4 regions of the Sporosarcina sp. P7 genome follow, and region 2 is predicted to be linked to each of the others. Evidence: riboswitches for the same ligand, from Rfam matches in the RefSeq annotation. Region 2 holds a riboswitch; each other region holds the start of a gene.

Region 1 (5,492 bases), on a different contig from region 2:
GATATTTCCGTTCTAGCTGCCAATTCAGCTGCTGATTTCAATGGTTTGAAATTTAACTTTGCACAAAACCCTGCAAATACATTATCAGTTACTTATAATGCAGGTGTTGTAAGTGTATTATTACCAAACACATCTCCAACAAACTCATCTGCTATTGACACAGCATTAGACACATTAGGTGTAGCTGGCGTAGTTACATTTAATGGTAAGTCAATTGATTTGAAGGATATTGTTATTGCTGCAGCGGGTACAGATTCACTTACGGGTGCTGTAATCACGCCAACATCAACAACTTTAGATAATGGCGTCACAGGAATACCTGCTCAAGCTGGTCAGTATAAATTCACTCTATATCCAACATTAATTACTGGTGACAAAGTTACAGTAAATAATATTACTTATACAAAAGTTGTAAGTGGAGCAGCAGTTCCTGCTAACAAAACTTTTAACACTGCTACAGATTTAGTTAATGCTATAAAAGCAAACGATTCACGCTTTGCAGCAACGTCTGCAGCATCTACAAACACAATTACTTTAGACGATGCTAATACTGATGGAGCAAGTGCGCCAGTTATTTCTGTAAACTAAAGTAATGATACCTGTGCATTGCACAATTCATACATTATTCTGATAATAATATAGTCTAGTAACTGAAGAAACAAGATCCTGTAGAGAGAAATCTCTACGGGGTTTTTTTCTAATCTGAGAATGCTCCTTACTGTACTTATACACTAAACGTAAAAGAAACTTGTAACCTGTTGGCTGTGTGAAGAGCCGAAAAAGGAATCTACGGAATCAAGAATCGGACGGTTGACTTATAATACAGTAATAACTGTGCTTCTATAGCCAACAAAGTAAACTATACGTTTGCTACTTAAAAGAAAGAAGAAAATGAACAATGTTAATCTTCCCATGAATGCGCGCTCTACTAATATGCAATAGTAGTAATCTATTTAAAGAATGCCGACATGCTAGTAATCACTGCTATAATAACATCATAAAGCCTATTCGGTATTACAAAGGAGGAAACAACAACATGTCCATACGTTCCAAACACTACCAACTATTCATCGCATTGGTGGCTATAATCGTTCTAATCGCCGCACCGATTACTACAAGTGCTAAAGGATTTCTCGATACTAAAAATAGTTCACATGAGGTCGCTATTACTGCCCTCGTTCAACAAGAGGTCATTACAGGATATACGGATGGGACATTTAAGCCGAATAAAACATTGACACGTTCTGACGTAGTGAAAATGATGGGCAAATGGCTTGTGTCTTTGGGGTACGATATTCCAGAAGATTATCGAACGAAGCCTCGATTCACTGATAGTAAACAAATCGCTAATGACGAACTACTGAAATATGCAGCGTTAGTAAAAGATCAGGGCGTTTTCAATGGCCAGTCTAATGGATCACTTAATCCGTCTGGAGAAATAACTCGTGAAAATATGGCGATTGTTCTAGTTCGTGCGTATAATGCCATTCACAAAACGGATCTTGTAGGATTTGTTGCGAAGCAGACATTTACAAGAGATGTAAAAGATTTGGGGAAGGCGAAATTAGAAGCACAACCATTTATTGATGTGCTCGACTTTTTTGATATTACCAATCCTGTTGTTTTATCATTTAATCCGAAAAATACCACAACACGCGGACAATTCGCATCCTTTTTATATAAAACAGCTTCTGTTCCAGTAGAACCTGAACAGAACAAGCCACAGCAACCAACTGATAAATCTCCTGTTTGGCAATACAAAGGCGAGAAGCAGTTGCACGTGAAAAATGGGGCGCAATTTACACTTCCAGTAGTTCAGGCAACTGACTATTCAGGTAAACAGATTGCGCTTCAGACTGTCATTACGGATGATGCAGGAAATATTATTAAGGAGCTCAATACATCTAACAGTGGCACTTATACAATTACGTATAGCGCGATAGATGAAGCGGGGAACAGAGCGAAAGATTTAATCATCACCGTGAACATAGCTCCCCCGTCACCTATTGAAGATGATGAAGAATTTGTAGTAGAATCGATTACGTAAATAGATGGCAAGCACCTGTTGATATGAACTTGGCGGGTGCTTTTTATAGAGGATGATTAACTAAATCTATTGCCTTTATTCAAAGATATTGGTTTAATGCAATTCGCTGACTATCATGCATCATCAAAAGAAACAGTCGAATTTATATGTACATTCAAGTAATATAATGTTTCGTGCTATTGCATACTGCCAGATTGATAACAACGATAGTGTTAACTAAATAATAATATATTGGTTCTCTGTTTATCACAGAGATGAAAAGGAATCAGGTGAGAATCCTGAACGGTTCGGCCACTGTATATGGGAAGCGACTTCTATATAGCCACTGGTTGGAAAACTAGGAAGGAAGAAACGATTACCCATAAGTCAGGAGACTTGCCAATTAGAAATACAGTAAATTATGCAGATAAAACGATTGCGGAAATGGAAGCTGCTTAGCATCATGGTTTGGTCAAAGGGAAAGATGGTAAGTTCATGCCAGCAGCTAAAGTGACACGTGCTCAAATGGCTTTAATGTTTTATCATGCGTATGAAATTCAAAACGGCACAAAATATAATGGGGAAACGAAAGTGCCGTTTCCAGACATTAAGAAATACGACGGGGAATCACAAAAAGCAATCGGCATGTTATATTATTTAGAAATGGCAACAGGAGAAAATGGTCATTATATGCAGGGGATTTCCACAACGGGAACTCATGCAGCGAAAATGATAATAGAATTTTCGGAGGTAAAATGAATCAAATAGCACAGTTACTTAATACCCCCTTCAACCTGACATTATAGGAGAAGGGGGTATTTAATCTGTCATAATTCTATTCAGTATATAAAGATTAATAAAGCTAGCGGAAATAGAAAAAACAACTAATAAGAAAAGGCTTCAGAACTATTTAATGCCTCTTTCTCTAACTTACTTTAACTTTAAATCAAAATAAAATAATAATTGGTAATACATTCATGTAGGGATATGGTAAACTAGTCTTGAACTAACTAATTACTCGGGGGGTAAATTTATTGAAAAAGACTTCAATGGCTTCACACAAATTATTTAAAGCGGCTTTAGCAACAACAGTAGCAACTGGGGCATTCGTTGCGGCTGTTCCAGCAGAAACAAATGCAGCAATTAGCTTCAAAGATGTAACGAATCCGGCAGTGCACTACTATAAACCTGTGTTGGAATTGGCAGGGCGTGGTGTAGTGAAAGGGTACGATGATGGTACATACCGTCCAAATGCTTCTGTAACACGTGCACAATCCGCTAAGATTCTAGCACATGTACTAGACTTGGACACAGTGAATGTGAAAGATCCTGGATTTAAGGATGTTAAAAAAGGCACGCCGTATTATGGTCCTATCGCAGCATTAGCTAATGCTGGATATATCAAGGGATATGAAGAGAAAGGTGTTAAAACATTCAAACCGAACAATAATTTGACACGCTCTCAAATGGCTAAAATTCTAACTTTAGGTTTTGATTTGAAAGAAGAGCCATTAGCTGCTAATCGTTTCAAAGATGTGAAACCAAAAGATGCATACGCGGGTTATGTAGCTGCATTACTAGCACTTAATATTACAACGGGTACCACACCGACTACTTTCTCACCTAATGGATTGGTGACAAGAGGTCAAATGGCGACATTCGTAGTTCGTACAGAAACAGCGTTAAAAGTAGAAAAACCAGAAGTGCCTGAGCAACCAGAAAAACCGGATCCGACACCACCTACGACACCACCTACAACACCACCTACAACACCACCTACAGAACAACCGGGTAATCCAACGCCAAATCCTCCGGTAGTGGTAGATGGTAACCAAATGTTAAATAGTAAAATCGGGACTGCATTAGCACAAGGCAATAATTCAACTGATGCTGTCGCAGTTTCATTGTCAGGTAACACATTTACTGTAGATATTAAACAACCAACGACTACAGTCAATGATTTTAAAAGTGTAGCAAAACCGATTTTCAATGCATTTAAGACAAATACCACACTCAATTCAGTTACCGTATCCTTAGTTATTGATAATCAAAGTGTTGTCATTAGCCAAACAAACATTGATAATAATCAAGACTTCGAGACCGTAGTTGATAAAGCATTGGCAAAAGTAGGCGCTAGTAGCACGACAAATCTAAGTGCTTTACGAGGTAAAACCGTTTCAGTGAACGTAGTAGGCACAATCGATGGCACACCTTTTAACAGCACATATTCATTCGTATTTGGAATTTGATCAGTAACTGAGCGGAGAGAATTTCCGTTTCTATATGTATTTTGTGAAAAGATGTACGCACTATCGATAATATGAGGTTATGTGTATTTAATAGATTTGACAAAGTTGAAAGAGCTACCACTAAAAGTCGAAAACTCAGACTCATAGTGGTAGCTCACTTTTAATTTCCATATTATATTAGGCAGAAGAGTTGGTAAACTGGTAAACTATACATAAGTAAAGAACAAAGGAGAGTAATATGAATAAAAAACTTAAGATATTCTTACTAACGGCATTAGCAGTTATCGTTATAGGTAGTAGCTATATTTTGTATCTATTCCAATTCAAAGAGTATGAAGTTGCTGATGAAGAAGTAGATGAAATTATAGAAAATCCATATGACATTACATTGCCTAATGGAAGCAAACTTGTTCTTGACGGCGAAGAACAAAACGACGAGAAGAATAATGAACAAACATCGGATAGTAAGTCTGATAATGGCGGTAAAAACCCAGATAGTCAGCAAACAGCAGGCGGTTCAACATCCATTTCAACAGGTGATAAAATAACAACCTCTAGCACTACAGGAGGAGGCACATCTGCTACTGATAAAAACCAATCATCTACCAGTCAAGTAGACGGTGTAAAACAACCAGCTAAAGAGAACGCAGGGAACACGACAGGTACCACTTCTTCTACTAGTGATCAATCAGGTAAAAAAGATCCTGCCGTTAGCAAACCCGTATCAGGAAATGCAGGATCCAATCAGCCAGCTAAAAAGGATTCTGTAGCGGCGATCAAACAAAAATATGAACCAACCGTTAACGATCTACAAGGACAAGTCGATGGCAAAATCAACTCGTTAATCAGTCGTGCGAAGAATGAATACAGTACGAAAAAAGCGAATGGTGAAAGTATCGATTATGGTTATTTCTACAATAAATATATGTCTGCAGCCAATAGTCTAGAGGCGCAGACGGATGCAGTATTTAATGGAGTCGTTAGCTCGCTTGAAAAAGATTTGCAGTCCAATGGATATGATAAATCGTATTCACAAAGCATTCGCGATGAGTACGCAGCACAAAAGAAGGCGCGTCGTGATAGTATACTGAGTAAAGCGATGGGTAGGTAAATGGAAAAACGACTAGTCTAAAAGGATTCCTTTTAAGCTAGTCGTTCTTTTTTCTGCGACGCAACCAGACGGTGATTTGCAAAAAGAGCAAGAACGTCAACGCTCC
Region 2 (5,492 bases):
GTGGATTGATGAATGATTTCTCGTTTTCTCCGTTAGTCCTGTGACGTAGCGCAAGATTTCATCGTCAATGAATAGGTTCTGTACTTGGTGCTGTAGTGCGAGCAATTCGTTTTTCGTGATAATTTGTGTCAGTGAAGATAACGGATCTGCCTGCTGTCGATTTCTAAGCATGTCCACTTGGTCTTCAAAATCGGGATATCCTACGCTCAATTTCGTCATGAAACGGTCAATTTGTGCGCTCGGTAATGGTTGAGTACCGATTGTGCCGTACGGGTTTTGCGTCGCGATGACGTGAAACGGTTCCGGCAGCGGATAGGTCACACCGTCCACTGTCACTTGTTTCTCTTGCATCGCTTCTAGAAGTGCTGCTTGCGTTCTCGATGATGTCCGATTAATTTCATCGCCGAGCAATAAATTGCACATGACCGCGCCTTCTTTAAAGATGAATTCGTTTTTCTCTTTGTCGAACATCGTGAATCCGATGACGTCAGACGCGACGACGTCCGGTGTAAATTGGATGCGGTTCGAATCGAGACCGACGACTCGACTGAATGCTTTCGCAAGTGTCGTTTTCCCGACTCCCGGTAAATCTTCTAGTAAAACATGTCCGCCAGCTAGAAACGTCATCCACACGTTTTGGATGACGTCGTCTTTACCGTTCATTACTTTTTTCATTTCATTGAGTACGTGTGTTGATGGATTGCTCATTGTTTAGTTCCTCCTGTTGTTCAAGTTCACAGCGTCTACGATGTCTTCGGCTGTGATGGCATATGGGAATAATCCGCGTGCGATTTTGCTAGCGGCGGTTGTGTAAAAGCGGTTGGACGTGAAAAAGGTTTTCGGATAATTGATCGCGATAAGTGATTGATCGAACAACATGCCAACACGTGTAGATACTTCTGCTGCAAATTCAATATCATGCGTCACGATAATCGTCGTGATATTCTGTTTTTGAAGCGTTCGAATCAACTCCGTCACTTCTTTTTTCGACATGACGTCCATTCCTTTAGTTGGCTCATCCAGCAATAATATATCCGGTTTAAGCAGCAATAATTTTGCAAGCGCGGCCTTCTGCTGTTCTCCGCCACTTAAGTCAAATGGATTTCTTTCGGAAAGATGTTCAATATGTAACTGTTTCATCATACTCGATACCGTCGTTTCTCTCTGTTCTTTCGGCATTTTTTGCACAGGAACCGCATGGATTAACTCTTCTTTCACCGTTGTGTACATGAATAATGCTTGTGCGTTTTGCGGTAATAAGACGATATTCCCCTTCCACTTGCTTGGTGCGACGTCGTCTATCCATACTTTACCTGCATACGGCTTATGCAGTCCGGCGAGTAACCTTAGTAACGAAGACTTACCGACTCCATTGCCACCGACAATCGTGAAGATTTCGCCTCGATGTACCGTAAACGTCATATCCGCGAGTAGATTATCACTTTTTCGATTGTAACGGAAATACAGATCTTTCACTGTAATGAGTGGTGGATGCTTTTTTCTCATCGGATCCGTCGGTAAAATTGCCGGTGGATAGTGCCGAATGAAATCCATCCCTTCACGCACCGTAATCGGCGTCTCATCACGGAAGCCGAGCTTATAGTAGACACGCATCGCTGTCGTGAGTGCGTCGAGCATTGGATGTTCTAGCAAGGAGTTGCCGATTGCTTTCGGTGTTGTGTCATAAAGAAGGGAGCCGTTTTCCATGAACCACACTCGATCGCACACGGGTAATAACTCTTCTAACCGATGCTCGACAATTAAAATTGTCATGCCAAGTTCACGATTGATTTTCTCAAGTAGCGTCAGAAACTTAGAAGCCGCAATGGGATCAAGTTGGGACGTCGGTTCATCGAGTAATAAAATATCCGGCTCCATTGCAAGCACCGCCGCTAGATTAACGAGTTGTTTCTGTCCACCTGATAGGTCACTGATACTTTCATGCAACCAGTTGTGAATACCGAAGAAACTGGCGACTTCAGCGATTTTTTGTTGCATGTCTACCGTCGACACGCCCATATTCTCAAGACCAAACGCCAACTCTTGCCACACTTTCTCCATGACTATTTGTTCCTCTGGATTTTGCATTATATAGCCAATAGCTGTCGCTGTAGTTGACGCAGGTAGTTCATCGATTTTTTCGCCGTTCACATACACCGTGCCGCTAAGTTTACCGTTCGGCCGCATTTCCCGTTTCATCATTTTCAATAACGTGGACTTTCCTGAACCGGTAGGACCGAATAGCGTTATGAATTCTCCACGCTTAATCGAAAAGCTCACGTCTCGCAACACATGCTGTTCTTCATACTGGAAGTTCAGATTTTCGACTGTAAGTATCGCCATTTGACCCTCTCCTTCGCTTCATAGATAAACGGTAATAACATGAGCAAGCCGATGATGACGTAATGCTCTGCACCTAGTGTCTGTTCACTGATTTCTGGATAATACTGCGTCTGGTGCTGTGTGAAGTATCCAATGTAGTAAAGAAGAAACAGAACGAGTCCAGCCGTCAATATTCCGTCCCGTTTTGTGAATCGCCTCGTCTTATACCGCGTTCTCTCTTTCGCGATACCATACCCTCGCGCCTTCATGACATCTGGCTTCACAATGACAAACTCCGCTGTCTGAACGAGCGTCTGCCGCCACAATGCGAACGCGCGACGGAATTTTTCCACTCTGCTCCCTACATTGTAATAGCCGATTCCGCGTTGTGCCATTTGGTTTTCACGCCATTTTATTTTGAATAACGGAATGAATCGCCACAGCATGGAAACGAGAATTCTGGGGCTAGCGGACACTTTCGTCAGTACGGCAAATAGTGTGTTCGTCGTGAAAATCTCGAAATAACTTTTCGTCCAGAAACTGGTTGCAACTACGGCTCCCGCAATGACGAGTCCTTTCGTCACAGCTTCCAGCGTTACCGCGTGTTCATGGAGGAAAAATAACGGAGTGAAACCGTTATGTACAGTTGCTGGATACGCTACGGCAATTAGTAGAAAAACAAAAGAGTAATAGATCAAGTCTTTAGTTGCTGTCCGGACTCCGTGCAGCATGAGAAAATACAGAATGCCCCCGATCATGGCCAGCGCCACGATGATCGGATGAAACGAGCTGAACATCGTGACTAAAACGACTGTAACGTAGACAAGTAGCAATAGTGGGTGAAAGTTTGAGAATGCGCTCATCTAGTTTCCTACTTTCTTTATTTTCGTATATAGCTGTCTAATTCTCTACCTACATCACATGTGTAATGAAATTCCACTTCATCACCGCCCTGCGGTTCATATTGACTAACGCTACGGCTACTATATCTTTCTTCATTATATCGCTCTAATCTCTTTGACGCCTTCTTTTTTTCATCCTTCTGATTACTACGATGACCAAACCTGCAGCAATCTTGGAATTGAAAGTCGTTCATACCTTCAATCAATGTGATCCCGTCTGTAAAGTCATTCAGTCGTTTGCCATGTGGCATCACGATCATTTCCTGGGGAATGAGAGAATCGTCTAAATGATTTACAGTGACGACGTATAGTGGATCGGTCCGCCAGCTAGTTTTAGCGTGGAAGCCTCTACTTTTTCATTGAAATAGACGGAGCAGTTTTTTCAGTGGCAGTGTAGTTTTGAAATCAAAAAGTCCCCACCTCCTGAATGAGATGGGGACCATGAAGGTGTCATGCTTACATACTTTGGCAAGGCTCCTGACTTAGGGGCATATTTCCCCCATTACAGTGGCCGGACCGCTCAGGATTCTCACCTGATTTCTATTTATTCTTTGTTTACGGGACAAAGAACCAAAACACTCTAGGTGACTATTAACTAGCATATAGTTTTTGCGGGGGAAAATCAATAGACGGTGTACTGAGAGTCAATGTGTCACTGTCTAGTTATTATGTACTTTGTATATGAAAGAATTTCATCACGTCCTTTATCATCTTTATGCCTAATTTAGTAGAATCCAAATAAAAGACCCTTCCATGTCAACTCACAACACACGGGGGTCTTTATACTGCCTATAAAAATGCGCCTATCACTTCTCATCTTCCTCATCACACGGTGGCTTCTTTACAATCGTCTTCCCACTCGAATACAATCCGCTCGCGGACAACCCCATAATAATTCCGCCCAGTATCCCAGACTTCCAATCATTTGGAAACAAGTAGAAGATCCCGCTACCGATGCCTAAAAGTAAGGAAAAGATCGGAATCAATTTTTTCGGCAGACCATACATCTTTAAAATTTCCGTTAACCCAATAATAACAGGGATCAGTACAATATCTGAAACTTCCAATGCGTGTCCCCCTCTTTATCTATTCTATTCAGACTCTATGCAAGATGAATCGGCTTTTTGCATACAGTGTAGAAGAAAGATTGATGAAAGGAGATACCTATGGTCACTGGTTTGCTCATTATTTTAGGTTTGGTGTTATTGCTGCCGTTTACGGTCCCTCGTATTGAACGTAATTTGGAGCTGTTTTTATTCGTTATGGGGTGTGCTGCGGCATTTGTTAGTGGGGTGTTGCAGTGGGAGTTGTGGAATAAGGCGTTACGCGATCCATTGCATATTACGCTCGCCGTTCTTGCGGCGGGAATAGTCTTTCGCTGGATACGACATCCATTTGAGAAAGCGGTAGTAGCAGGTAGCCGAATTATTCCATTCAGATTATTCTTGGCGCTGATTATTATGGGATTGGGATTGATTTCTAGTGTTATCACGGCCATTATTGCAGCGTTAGTCCTCGTGGCGATCGCATCCGTCTTGCAAATGGACAGACGTTCAGAAATTCGTTTTGTGATCTTGGCGTGTTACGCAATCGGCATGGGTGCGGTGCTGACACCAATCGGCGAGCCACTATCGACGATTGCGACGAATAAACTGGATGAAGATTTTTATTATTTAATGAACTTGCTTGGAACCGATATTATAGCCGGTGTCTTCGTCTTTGGACTGCTCGCATTCTTCCTGATTCGCCCACGCAACCGCTCGCGGTACCGTTCTTCCGGACAAGCGGCAGAGTCGTACATAAGTATTTTCGGACGCGGCGTAAAAGTGTATATATTTGTTTTGGCATTGACACTGCTCGGTGCAGGATTTGAGCCATTGATCACCCTTTACTTACTCGATCTTCAGCCATTGACGCTTTACTGGATCAATATGATTTCAGCTGTACTCGACAACGCGACGCTTGCTGCTGCAGAAATCAGTCCCGCGATGGACGCATCAACGATCCAAGCGCTACTACTCGGCTTGCTAATTAGTGGCGGGATGTTGATTCCCGGAAATATCCCGAATATCATTGCGGCAGGTAAACTCAATATCCGCAGTGGGGAGTGGGCGCGGGTCGGTGTACCCCTTGGATTACTTGTGATGGTTGTCTATTTCGTGATTTTACTTGGCAGACAATGAAAAAAGACCGCGCAGGCGGTCTTTTCATTTTACTCGAGTACTTTCACCCATACCCGATACTTTTTATCATCCGTCTGAACCAATT
Region 3 (5,492 bases), on a different contig from region 2:
ATTGATATCTCGCAACTGGATAAACGTTTGCTGGAGACGGACATTCGCATTGCGTCCGACGTAGAAAATCCGTTTGTCGGTGAGCAGGGTGCGTCATTTGTTTTCGGTCCGCAAAAAGGGGCGGATGCAGAGATGGTTCTGCGTCTGGATGAAGGGTTACGTCATCTGGCGGACATGACGGAAAGGCAGACAGGCGTGCGATTGCATGAGCTGCGCGGTGCGGGGGCGGCTGGTGGAAGTGCAGGGGCATTACTTGCGTATTGTGGCGCTAATCTTAAAAGTGGAATTGATGTCGTGCTCGAAGCGATGGATTTCGCAAAGCAACTATCTTCAGCAGATTTCATCGTCACAGGGGAAGGGAAGACAGATCGGCAGACGCTTGCAGGCAAGGCATTAATGGGGATTGCCAAGCTTGCGAGAGTAGAGAATGTTCCGGTCATCGTCATTTCAGGGGCGATTGAAGAAGCGGCGCGTCAGGAACTACTTGAGTGGTTCACCGAATTGTATTCATTAGACGATGGAGAGAAATCGTTAGCTGAATTGATGGCACAAGCAGCAAAGTTATTGGAGAACAAAGCGTCAATTGTCCTGCAACATAGACAGTAGAAAATAGTTTTTTCTTATACCATGCATAGCTAGTAGGCGAGTAGGGTATAGAATCACAAGGAGGTGGTCAGATGTTTCAAGACGCGATTGACTGGCTTGTAGGGCCGGTGACTAATTTCATTTGGACATATGTTTTAATTGGACTTTTATTGGCGGCGGGTTTATATTTCACGATTCGCACGAAATTTGTACAAGTGCGCTTATTTGGTGAGATGTTCCGCCTGATTGTAGAGAAGAAGGATAACAATGACGGGGTATCGCCGTTCCAGGCATTCACAATTAGTGCCGCGTCGCGCGTAGGAACAGGTAACGTAGCTGGGGTAGCCCTAGCGATCGGAATTGGTGGGCCTGGTGCGGTATTCTGGATGTGGGTGATCGCCGTAATCGGCATGGCGACTGGATTCATCGAAAGTACATTGGCGCAAGTGTATAAAGTGAAAGATGGTGACACATTCCGCGGAGGGCCGGCGTATTACATGCAAAAAGCACTAGGCTGGCGGAAACTCGGAATTGTCTTCGCGATTTTACTGACGATGAGTTTCGGATTCATATTTAACGCAGTACAATCCAACACCATCAGTCAGTCATTCACTGAAGTATTCGGCATTCCGAACTGGAGTGTCGGGGTTGGCTTAATGCTATTAACAGGGATTATCGTCTTCGGTGGTGTCAAACGGATTGTAAAAGTAACACAAACCATCGTACCCATCATGGCGACCTTCTATATTTTGGTAGCATTATATATCGTGATTATGAATATTTCTGAAGTTCCAGGCATTATGGTATTGATATTCGAGCATGCTTTCGGAATTAAAGAAGTCATGGGTGGCGGAATCGGGATGGCCATGATGCAAGGTGTACGTCGCGGTCTCTTCTCCAATGAAGCAGGTATGGGTAGTGTGCCAAACGCGGCTGCTACAGCGAACGTATCGCATCCGGCAAAACAAGGATTGGTACAAAGTCTAGGTGTGTTTTTCGATACCATCATCATCTGTTCTGCGACCGCATTCATCATTTTGCTTGGCGGATTGTATCAAACAGGTGAAACAAACGGTATCATCTTGACACAAAACTCCATGGCTGTACAAGTAGGCGCATGGGCACCGTACTTCATTGCCGGTGCTATCATGTTCTTCGCCTTCAGTTCTATCATCGGTAACTATTATTATGGCGAAACAAATATTGAATTCATTCATGCCAACATCGTATGGAAACGAATCTATCAAGTTCTCGTACTGGTCATGGTATACTTCGGTGCAATCGCAAAAGTACAAGTTGTATGGGATATGGCCGACCTATTTATGGGACTAATGGCCATCATTAACTTAATCGTCATTCTACTACTTGGTAAAATTGCCTTTAAAGTACTGGACGACTTCACTAAACAACGTAAAGCCGGCAGAAATCCTGTCTTCAAATCAGCCAGCATCCCTGAATTAAAAGGCGCGGAATGTTGGGAAGAAACAGCAGAAAAAGCAGAAGATCGTTTGTAATAGAGGTGGTTTGTGGATGTGAGGGATATGATTTTTAATCTTTAACTTATTACCATGTATAAATTAGGATTGTAGCGGAAATCCCTTCTCCACACACTTCTAAGTTTAAAGCATTCACACAAACCATTTAGTCAAGAAGGAAAAAGTTTGATATACTATAAAATACTGAATAACAAAAATCGAATCGTAGTTCAGAAGAAGGATTCTGAACTTCGGTTCGATTTTTGTTTTGCATGTTTGAACACAACATGTTAGGGTTATATATGAATCAACACACTATATATAGTGTGTGACAGCAAATAGATGAATTGGTACCCACCACGTTTAAAAGGGAATCCGCCACTAACGGAGCTGCCCCCGCAACTGAGGGCACGGACGACTATCTTATAAAACCACTGCTTCGGCGGGAAGGAAAGATGGAAGAACGATGTGCCAGCCAGTAGACCTGCCAGTCATCTCAGCAAAACATTCTTCGGGGTTGGAGAGTGAAAGCACAAAGCAGTCTTATTTCAGTCTGCCTAAAACTTTCCGCGATCTACTAAGCGTCAATTGACGACTCCCGATTTTATTGGGAGTTTTTTTTATTTAGTACATAACCGAATTAATTAACTAAAGGGAGCGGATATCATGGCTATTATTCAAGAAACTAAGGGACTTAATCAAGTGTTGGAAAACTTACAAGAAGAATTCGGCAAGAAACAAATGGAGCCGTTAATCGAAGCGAGTGAGAAATTCCAGGAGCGCCACCCGGCTAGCACGGCAACTGAATGGACGAACGCGATGGTGCTGGAGTCTTTAAGCCGTATTGATGAAGCAAATACGTATTGGACGTTTGTAGCGGCACGAATTTATTTATTCGACGTCTATGCAAAGCAACAAGCATTGCGTGGGGCGGATGCTTATACCGACTTTGCGAAAAATGTAGAACGCTTGGTGGAACAAGGTTTATATACACCTGTTCTGACAGAGAAGTACAGCCGAGATGAGCTTCAGGAAATCGGTAAGCTACTCGATCCTTCCCGTGATCTATTATTCACATATATCGGTTTGAAAACATTGGTAGACCGATACGTAACCGTAAACTTTAAGAAACAGCCAGTGGAGCTGCCGCAAGAGCGCTGGTTGATCATCGCGATGACACTAATGCAAGACGAAACAGTAGACCGCATTCATAAAGTTGGCGAAGCATACTGGGCGATGAGCAATTTATACATGACAGTAGCGACACCTACATTATCGAATGCAGGCAAGATGCACGGTCAGCTATCCAGTTGCTTTATCGATACAGTGGATGATTCCTTACAAGGGATCTACAACAGCAACACCGATATCGCAAACTTGTCGAAATTTGGTGGCGGCATCGGCGTCTATATGGGGAAAGTTCGTTCTCGTGGTGCATCGATTCGCGGTTTCGAAGGCGCGTCAAGCGGTGTTCTTCCATGGATCAAACAGCTGAACAATACGGCAGTCAGTGTCGATCAACTCGGTCAACGTCAAGGTGCCGTAGCCGTTTATCTCGACGTATGGCATCAAGATATCTTCACATTCCTTGATCTCAAGCTCAATAACGGCGATGACCGTTTACGTGCACATGACATTTTCACAGGCGTTTGCTTGCCAGACTTGTTCATGGAGAAAGTCGAGTCCCGTGAAGACTGGCATTTATTCGATCCACATGAAGTCCGCACGAAAATGGGCTATTCATTGGAAGACTTCTATGATGAAACAAAAGGACAAGGAACATTCCGCGAGAAGTATGAAGAATGCGTCCGTAATGAAGATTTATCACGAGAGACGGTTTCAGCGATTGAAATCATGAAACGTATTCTGCGTAGCCAGCTCGAGACAGGAACACCATTTATGTTCTATCGCGACGAAGTAAACCGCATGAATCCGAATAAGCATGAAGGTATTATATATTCTAGTAATTTGTGTTAACAATAGCACCTTCAGTCAGTAATGGCTGTCGAAAACTCCGTTAAACGGGGGAACTCTTATTTAGTAAGACAATCCCGTGCTAAATCTCAACTTTTGTAGTATCATCAAATAAAGAACATTTGTTCTATAGGAGATGATATTTGTGGAAAAGCCATTTGGTTTTGTTTACGAGACTACAAATACAGTTAATAATATGAAATACATTGGAAAATGTATTTACGGTCGGATAAATAATTGGGAAACATATTTGGGTTCAGGTCTTTATTTGAAAAGGGCTTTTAAAAAGTATGGTAAGGAAAAGTTTAGCAGGGTAATTCTGGTTGAGGCATACTCAGATATAGAGTTGAATCAACTTGAGGAATATTATATTTCTAAACGAAATGCTGTAGAATCAAAGGAATATTATAATATTAAAATGACATCTATTGGCGGAGATTGTTTTACAACAAACCCAAACAAAGAGCATATCCGCAGTTTAAGAGTGAAACAAATGACAGGCGCTTCAAATCATCAGTACGGGAAACCAAAAACCAAAAGGATGATTGAAGCAGTCAAAAAGAAGAACTCAAAAGCAATCATAATAGATGGAATTGAATATTCATCAATAACTGCAGCATCTGTTGCACTTTCCCTTAATTGTACAACAATTTCGTATAGATTAGACTGTGATAACTTTCCTAGCTGTAAGAGAATTGTCCCGAAATCACTAAGACCAACCAACAAACATGCTGCTTATAAATGCCAAGTCCATGACGTGGTATATGAAAGTATTGCAAAGGCGGCATTAGCTCATGGCATTTCTACACATGCTATGAGAAACCGTATGTATTCCCGTAACTTTCCAGACCATCATATTATAGTTGAGTAAATGCCTAACGACTATCGAAAGCATAGCTAGTTGAAATAGCACTAGTGAAGAAGCGAGTAGAGTACCCCTCAAGCGAGGCCCTGATGAAAAACAGGGATAATTCATAAAGGGAAAAGCGGAGCATCCTACCAGGTCGTGCTGGGGATGATGATATAGTCTCCTCTGCATGGTGACATGCAGCAGCAATTAATTGCGGATTAAGCTTTGCGAGCTTAATTGAAGAAGAGGACTGAAATACTGCAAAATATGTCAGCAAGTACACATGAATCCGTAACACTAGAAGACGATATGGTCGTCACACGCACAAAGCCAGGTGATTTCGTCGTATGTAACCTGTCATCGATTAACCTTGGAAGAGCAGTAACGGCAGACGTGCTAGACCGTTTGATCAAAATTCAAGTGCGTATGCTCGACAACGTCATCGATCAGAACCAAATCCCAGTTGTACAAGCGCAACGCACCAATGCACGCTATCGTGGAATTGGACTCGGCACATTCGGCTGGCACCATTTACTCGCGTTGAAAAACATTCAGTGGGAATCGGACGAAGCGGTGGATTTCGCAGACAAGCTATATGAAAATATTGC
Region 4 (5,492 bases), on a different contig from region 2:
GACTGGAGAGATCATTGAGAAAAAAGGGCAGGCCTACTTATTGTTTGAAGAACGGACAGAAGGAATGCCAGCAGTCCGAACGACCGTGAAGCTACATGCCGAAGATGCCTTCATCATGCGTAAAGGCGGCGTGCAGATGCGCTTACCGTTCAGACAAGACGATGTCCGTTTTGGCACGTACGGTAATGGTCCTGCCGTTATGGATTTAGCCGTTTATACCAATCAACTGGAGTGGGTACCTGGACGTTTTACCGTAGCGTACGACTTACATTCAGATGAAAGTTTATTAGGGAAATACCATTTGACAATAACCTACTCGGAGGTAACACAATGAATGCAGTAGAGCAGATTCAACATGAAATTAAAGAAGCGTTGCACGAAGCGATTGAGAAAGCACAACTAGTTGAAGGTGCGGATATTCCGGAAATTAAACTGGAATCACCAAGAAGTAAAGAGAACGGCGATTATGCAGCGAATATCGCAATGCAGTTGACAAAACTAGCGAAAAAGCCACCACGTGCAATCGCGGAAAGTATCTTGGAGCATCTTGATACGACAAACACGGCAATCGACTCCATTGAAATTGCTGGACCCGGTTTCCTCAATATCCGCTTGAAAACAGACAGTCTCGGAGATATCGTGAAATCTGTCCTGGACCAAGGAGCAGACTACGGACGTTCCGACAGCGGACAGCAACAGAAGATCCAAGTTGAATTCGTTTCAGCGAACCCAACAGGCGACTTGCACTTAGGACACGCACGCGGGGCATCACTTGGTGATTCATTATGTAATATTCTTGACAAAGCAGGCTATGACGTAGCGCGGGAATACTACATCAATGATGCGGGTAATCAAATAAATAACTTAGCGTTATCGATTGACGTTCGTTATTTCGAAGCACTTGGATTAGAAAAAGAAATGCCAGAAGACGGCTACCGTGGTGCAGATATCATCGCCATCGCAAAAGGTCTCGTTGAACAATATGGAGACAAGTATGTCCATGTTCCAGAAGAAGAGCGACTTGCATTTTTCCGTGAACACGGCTTGAATATCGAATTAGATAAACTAAAGAAAGACTTAACGGACTTCCGCGTGCATTTCGATAACTGGTTCTCGGAAACATCCCTATATAACAACGGCAAGATCGAAATCGCACTCCAAAAACTTCGTGAAAATGGCCATGTCTATGAAGAAGACGGCGCGACTTGGTTCCGCTCCACTACATTTGGTGACGATAAAGACCGTGTATTAATCAAACAAGACGGATCATTCACGTACTTAACACCGGACATTGCCTATCACCAAGACAAGCTAAGTCGTGGATTTGATAAACTAATCAATATTTGGGGAGCAGACCACCACGGATATATTCCACGTATGAAAGCAGCAATCCAGGCGCTAGGTTATGACCGCGATACGCTCGAAGTAGAAGTGGCGCAAATGGTTCAGCTCTATAAAGACGGAGAAAAATTCAAAATGAGCAAGCGCACAGGAAAAGCGGTCACATTGCGTGAACTCGTAGAAGAAGTCGGATTAGACGCTGTACGGTATTTCTTTGCGATGCGCTCAGGCGATGCACAAATGGACTTCGATTTAGATTTGGCAGTATCCAAATCCAATGAAAACCCTGTCTACTACGCACAATACGCGCACGCACGTATCTGTTCAATCCTACGTCAGGCAAAAGAACAGAACGTGGAAGCGTCAACGAAAAACGTCACGCTATTGCAAGATGAGAAAGAATTGGAGCTACTGAAGAAGCTCGGAGATTTCCCGAAACTTATCAGCGACTCAGCTCGCATGCGCGCACCGCACCGCGTGACGACATATATTCAAGAACTAGCAGCTACATTCCATAGTTTCTACAATGCGAATAAAGTGCTCGACCCGGAAAATAAAGACCTGTCCGAGGCACGTTTGGCTTTGATCACAGCAACTAAAACGACGATTGCGAACGCATTGAAATTAGTTGGCGTTGAAGCACCGGAAAGAATGTAATATCTCGAAAACGGCCAAGCAGATTATTTACTGCTTGGCTTTTTTATGTCTTTGGAAGTACTGCCTTTCAAAGTTTCATCAAATCCAACGAAATATCCCAATAGCGCGATCTTCAAGCAGTTTGGCGCGGTTACACATCATAATAGCGCGGATCACTCAACGATTGGCGCGGTTACATAGAGTAATTGCGCGGTGTTAAACACGAAATGCGCGGTCTATTCCAGTTTTAGCGCGGTTCAACCTACCACCACAAGAACAGGTAGGAAGTGGGATGACTTTTGAAAGATCAGCACCGCCCTGTACAACCCTCACTATTACCGCTATAATAAAGCATAATTACATATCTTCTAAAAGGTTCTCAATACTAGAGATGAAAAGTGAAATCGGTTCAAATCCGATGCGGTCCCGCCACTGTACGTGCTATGCACAAGCCAGGTCACCCTGCCTTTTTAGAAAATGAAGTTCCGCAGCAACCTACGAGGATAGGTGTACTGGAAGAAGTCGCGTCCTGATTTCATCCCACCTAATCCTTCGAATGATCGAAGGTTTTTTCATGTCTGCGACTTGCGTAATGCCACACACATATTAAAGGAGGAACACACATGAAGAAGTTTTTACAACTACTGCTGACAGCTATGCTCGCGGTACTACTACTCGCAGCATGTGGAAGCGATAGTGCAAAAGAAGAAACACCAGCAGATGAAAATCAAGCTGGCAAAGAAACGAAAACAGAACAAGCATCAACGGATACAACGAGTTATCCATACACCCTGACAGATGCGATTGGCGAAGAAGTTACATTTGAAAAAGCGCCGGAAACTGTCATTTCATTACTTCCAAGCAACACGGAAATTTTATACGGAATTGGTGCAGGGGATAAAGTCATTGCAGTAACAGAAAACGATGATTATCCTGAAGAAGTAACGGAGCTTGATACAGTAGGAGACTTTACGGTCAACATAGAAAAAGTGATTTCATTGCAACCGGAAGCAGTGTTCGCAAATGAAATGATGATGGGTTCGAATGAAGAAGGATTGAATCAGATTCGCGACGCAGGCATCCCTGTGATTGTTATACAGAATGCAGGAACATTTGAAGAGACATATGAAACGATTGAACAGATTGGTAAAGTTATGGACAAAAATGCGGAAGCGAATCAAATCGTTGAAGATATGAAAACGAAAGTCGCTGATATCGAAAAGAAAGCAGCGGACATCACGGACAAGAAGCGCGTGTTCATTGAAAACTCCGATGCGCCTGAAATTTATACGCCAGGAAAAGGAACTTTCCCACAACAGTTTTTGGATATGATCAATGCTGAAAACATCGTGACAGAAGAAGGTTGGATTATGATTAGTCCTGAAACGATTGTAGATGAAAATCCGGATGTAATTTTGGCAATGTATAGCTATGTTCCAAACGTTGTAGAAAATATTAAGACGCGTGACGGGTTTGATGCGGTTACTGCGATCAAAGAAGATCGAGTCATTCAACTGGATGAAGATATTACAAGCCGTACAGGTCCGCGTTTAGCTGACGGATTAGAATTGTTTGCGAAAGCAGTCTATCCTGAGGTATTCGGTGAATAAAACTGCGCTCGCCTATGTCGTGTCGATTGCCACACTCCTTGTGGCAATTTGGCTCGGCGTATCGATCGGTACAGTGAAAATACCAATAGAGACGCTATGGAATCAAGCGGACGCGACCGCAAGTAATATTTTGTGGAAGATCCGTATGCCGCGTGTGTTGCTGGCAGGAATTGTCGGTGCCTCACTGGCTATATCAGGAGCCGCGTTCCAAGGGCTTTTGAAAAATCCATTAGCTGATCCTTACACCCTCGGAGTGTCATCCGGTGCCTCTGTCGGCGCCGTGATTACACTCTTTTTTGGTATATCGCTACCGGTTCTTGGCGCGTTCACCTTACCTGTATTTAGTATGATGGGTGCAGCAATCACGATGTTTTTAGTGATTGGCTTTGCTCGAATGGTAGACCGATCGATGAAAATGGAGACGATCATTTTAACAGGAATTATTTTTGGTTCTTTTCTCGGTTCCGTGCTGTCGCTGATGATCGCGTTAACGCAAGAAGAACTTCGTCAGATCGTCGGTTGGCTCCTTGGTAGCGTATCGATGCGCGGCTGGAATTATATTCTGATGGTCCTGCCATTTTTCTTCATCGGTACATGTATGCTGTGGCTTAATCGCCGTGAATTGAATGCTTTATTATTCGGTGAAGAACGCGCGCATCATCTTGGAGTCAATGTCAAACAACGTAAATTGATGATTTTGCTAGGGGGATCGGTATTAACTGGTTCCGCTGTTGCCGTGTCTGGAACTATCGGCTTTGTAGGCCTAGTTGTACCGCATATGACACGGATGTTATGGGGCTCCGATCACCGTCACGTATTGCCATTATCATTATGTAACGGTGCCTCATTACTGATCATTTGCGATCTCGTAGCACGAACGATTATTTCACCGGCTGAATTACCGGTCGGTGTCATTACCGCATTCATTGGCGCTCCGGTGTTTGCCTATATCTTTTACAAACAACGTAGAAAAGGAGCGATGTGAAGATGTTGCAAGTGGACAATTTGTCGGGAGGCTACGGAAGAGAACCGATTGTGCGAAATGTGTCGTTCCACGTGGAAAAAGGAGAAGTTCTCGGAATTTTAGGACCGAATGGTAGCGGGAAATCTACATTACTGAAAATTATATCGGGGATTTTGCCGAAACAAAGCGGTAAGGTCATGATTGCCGGAAAGCCTTCTGGTGCCTATACGCAGAAACAATTCGCACAGCAAGTAGCCGTCTTGCCGCAGCTTCATGCCCATGCCTTTTCCCATAGCGTCAAAGACACTGTCGCTCTAGGTCGTTATCCGTATCAGACCGGAATTTTTTCAAGTTGGTCGGAGTTTGACGAGCAGGCGGTACAAGAAGCGATGAATCATACAGGTGTCACGCGATACGAAAATACCGCCATTGAATTATTATCAGGCGGTGAGCAACAACGCGTATTTGTTGCACAAGCACTCGCCCAGCAAGCACCTATTTTATTATTGGATGAACCGACAAATCACCTCGACATCGCGCATCAGCAACAATTGCTCGATACGATCCGTAATCAAGCGAGACAGAAGGGGATTACGGTTATTTCGGTATTCCATGATATCAATCTCGCTGCTCTGTATTGCGATCGTCTGTTGCTATTAAAGAATGGAGAAGTAGCATCAATCGGTGTGCCGCAAGACGTCGTGCTCGAGCAAGAGATTCATCACGTATACAATGCGCGCGTCAAAACACAGCCCCATCCTGAAATGCCGAAGCCTCAAATGACGTTGTTGCCGAACTTGCAAGAAAAGGTAGAGCTATTTTCTGTAAAGAAGGCAGATATAACGATTAAGGAAGATCACGTATTGTTACAATCAAGCCAATCGCTGAAGACGATTTCTTCCGCTGTCCATAATGCGGGACTTGGCTGGTACAAGACATTC

Evidence for each region. A riboswitch is a leader RNA that binds a small molecule or an ion and turns the genes downstream of it on or off. The one in region 2 is predicted to bind cobalamin.
Region 1: linked by a shared signal. The riboswitch ahead of CSV60_RS12510 (S-layer homology domain-containing protein) and the one ahead of CSV60_RS08400 (hypothetical protein) in region 2 are both predicted to bind cobalamin.
Region 3: linked by a shared signal. The riboswitch ahead of CSV60_RS05365 (ribonucleotide reductase N-terminal alpha domain-containing protein) and the one ahead of CSV60_RS08400 (hypothetical protein) in region 2 are both predicted to bind cobalamin.
Region 4: linked by a shared signal. The riboswitch ahead of CSV60_RS14920 (ABC transporter substrate-binding protein) and the one ahead of CSV60_RS08400 (hypothetical protein) in region 2 are both predicted to bind cobalamin.

Annotation. Positions count from the first base shown of each region.
Region 1 covers NZ_PDZF01000013.1:27,631-33,122, reverse strand. Annotated here, with positions in the region: gene CSV60_RS12520 (S-layer homology domain-containing protein) at 1-588, shown strand, start outside; gene CSV60_RS12515 (S-layer homology domain-containing protein) at 1,037-2,047, shown strand; cobalamin riboswitch at 2,263-2,444, shown strand; gene CSV60_RS12510 (S-layer homology domain-containing protein) at 2,495-2,785, shown strand; gene CSV60_RS12505 (S-layer homology domain-containing protein) at 3,061-4,275, shown strand; gene CSV60_RS12500 (hypothetical protein) at 4,514-5,386, shown strand; gene CSV60_RS12495 (VanZ family protein) at 5,424-5,492, opposite strand, start outside.
Region 2 covers NZ_PDZF01000007.1:27,656-33,147, forward strand. Annotated here, with positions in the region: gene CSV60_RS08385 (AAA family ATPase) at 1-708, opposite strand, end outside; gene CSV60_RS08390 (ABC transporter ATP-binding protein) at 712-2,343, opposite strand; gene CSV60_RS08395 (energy-coupling factor transporter transmembrane component T) at 2,316-3,185, opposite strand; gene CSV60_RS08400 (hypothetical protein) at 3,203-3,475, opposite strand; cobalamin riboswitch at 3,675-3,814, opposite strand; gene CSV60_RS08405 (hypothetical protein) at 4,031-4,291, opposite strand; gene CSV60_RS08410 (DUF1646 family protein) at 4,391-5,407, shown strand; gene CSV60_RS08415 (hypothetical protein) at 5,437-5,492, opposite strand, start outside.
Region 3 covers NZ_PDZF01000003.1:216,088-221,579, forward strand. Annotated here, with positions in the region: gene CSV60_RS05355 (glycerate kinase) at 1-606, shown strand, start outside; gene CSV60_RS05360 (alanine/glycine:cation symporter family protein) at 678-2,099, shown strand; cobalamin riboswitch at 2,392-2,566, shown strand; partial or broken gene CSV60_RS05365 (ribonucleotide reductase N-terminal alpha domain-containing protein) at 2,727-4,034, shown strand; gene CSV60_RS05370 (GIY-YIG nuclease family protein) at 4,180-4,905, shown strand; partial or broken gene CSV60_RS05375 (ribonucleoside-diphosphate reductase subunit alpha) at 5,134-5,492, shown strand, end outside.
Region 4 covers NZ_PDZF01000022.1:5,806-11,297, forward strand. Annotated here, with positions in the region: gene CSV60_RS14910 (YwiB family protein) at 1-334, shown strand, start outside; gene argS (arginine--tRNA ligase) at 331-1,998, shown strand; cobalamin riboswitch at 2,334-2,461, shown strand; gene CSV60_RS14920 (ABC transporter substrate-binding protein) at 2,601-3,587, shown strand; gene CSV60_RS14925 (FecCD family ABC transporter permease) at 3,580-4,572, shown strand; gene CSV60_RS14930 (adenosylcobinamide amidohydrolase) at 4,575-5,492, shown strand, end outside.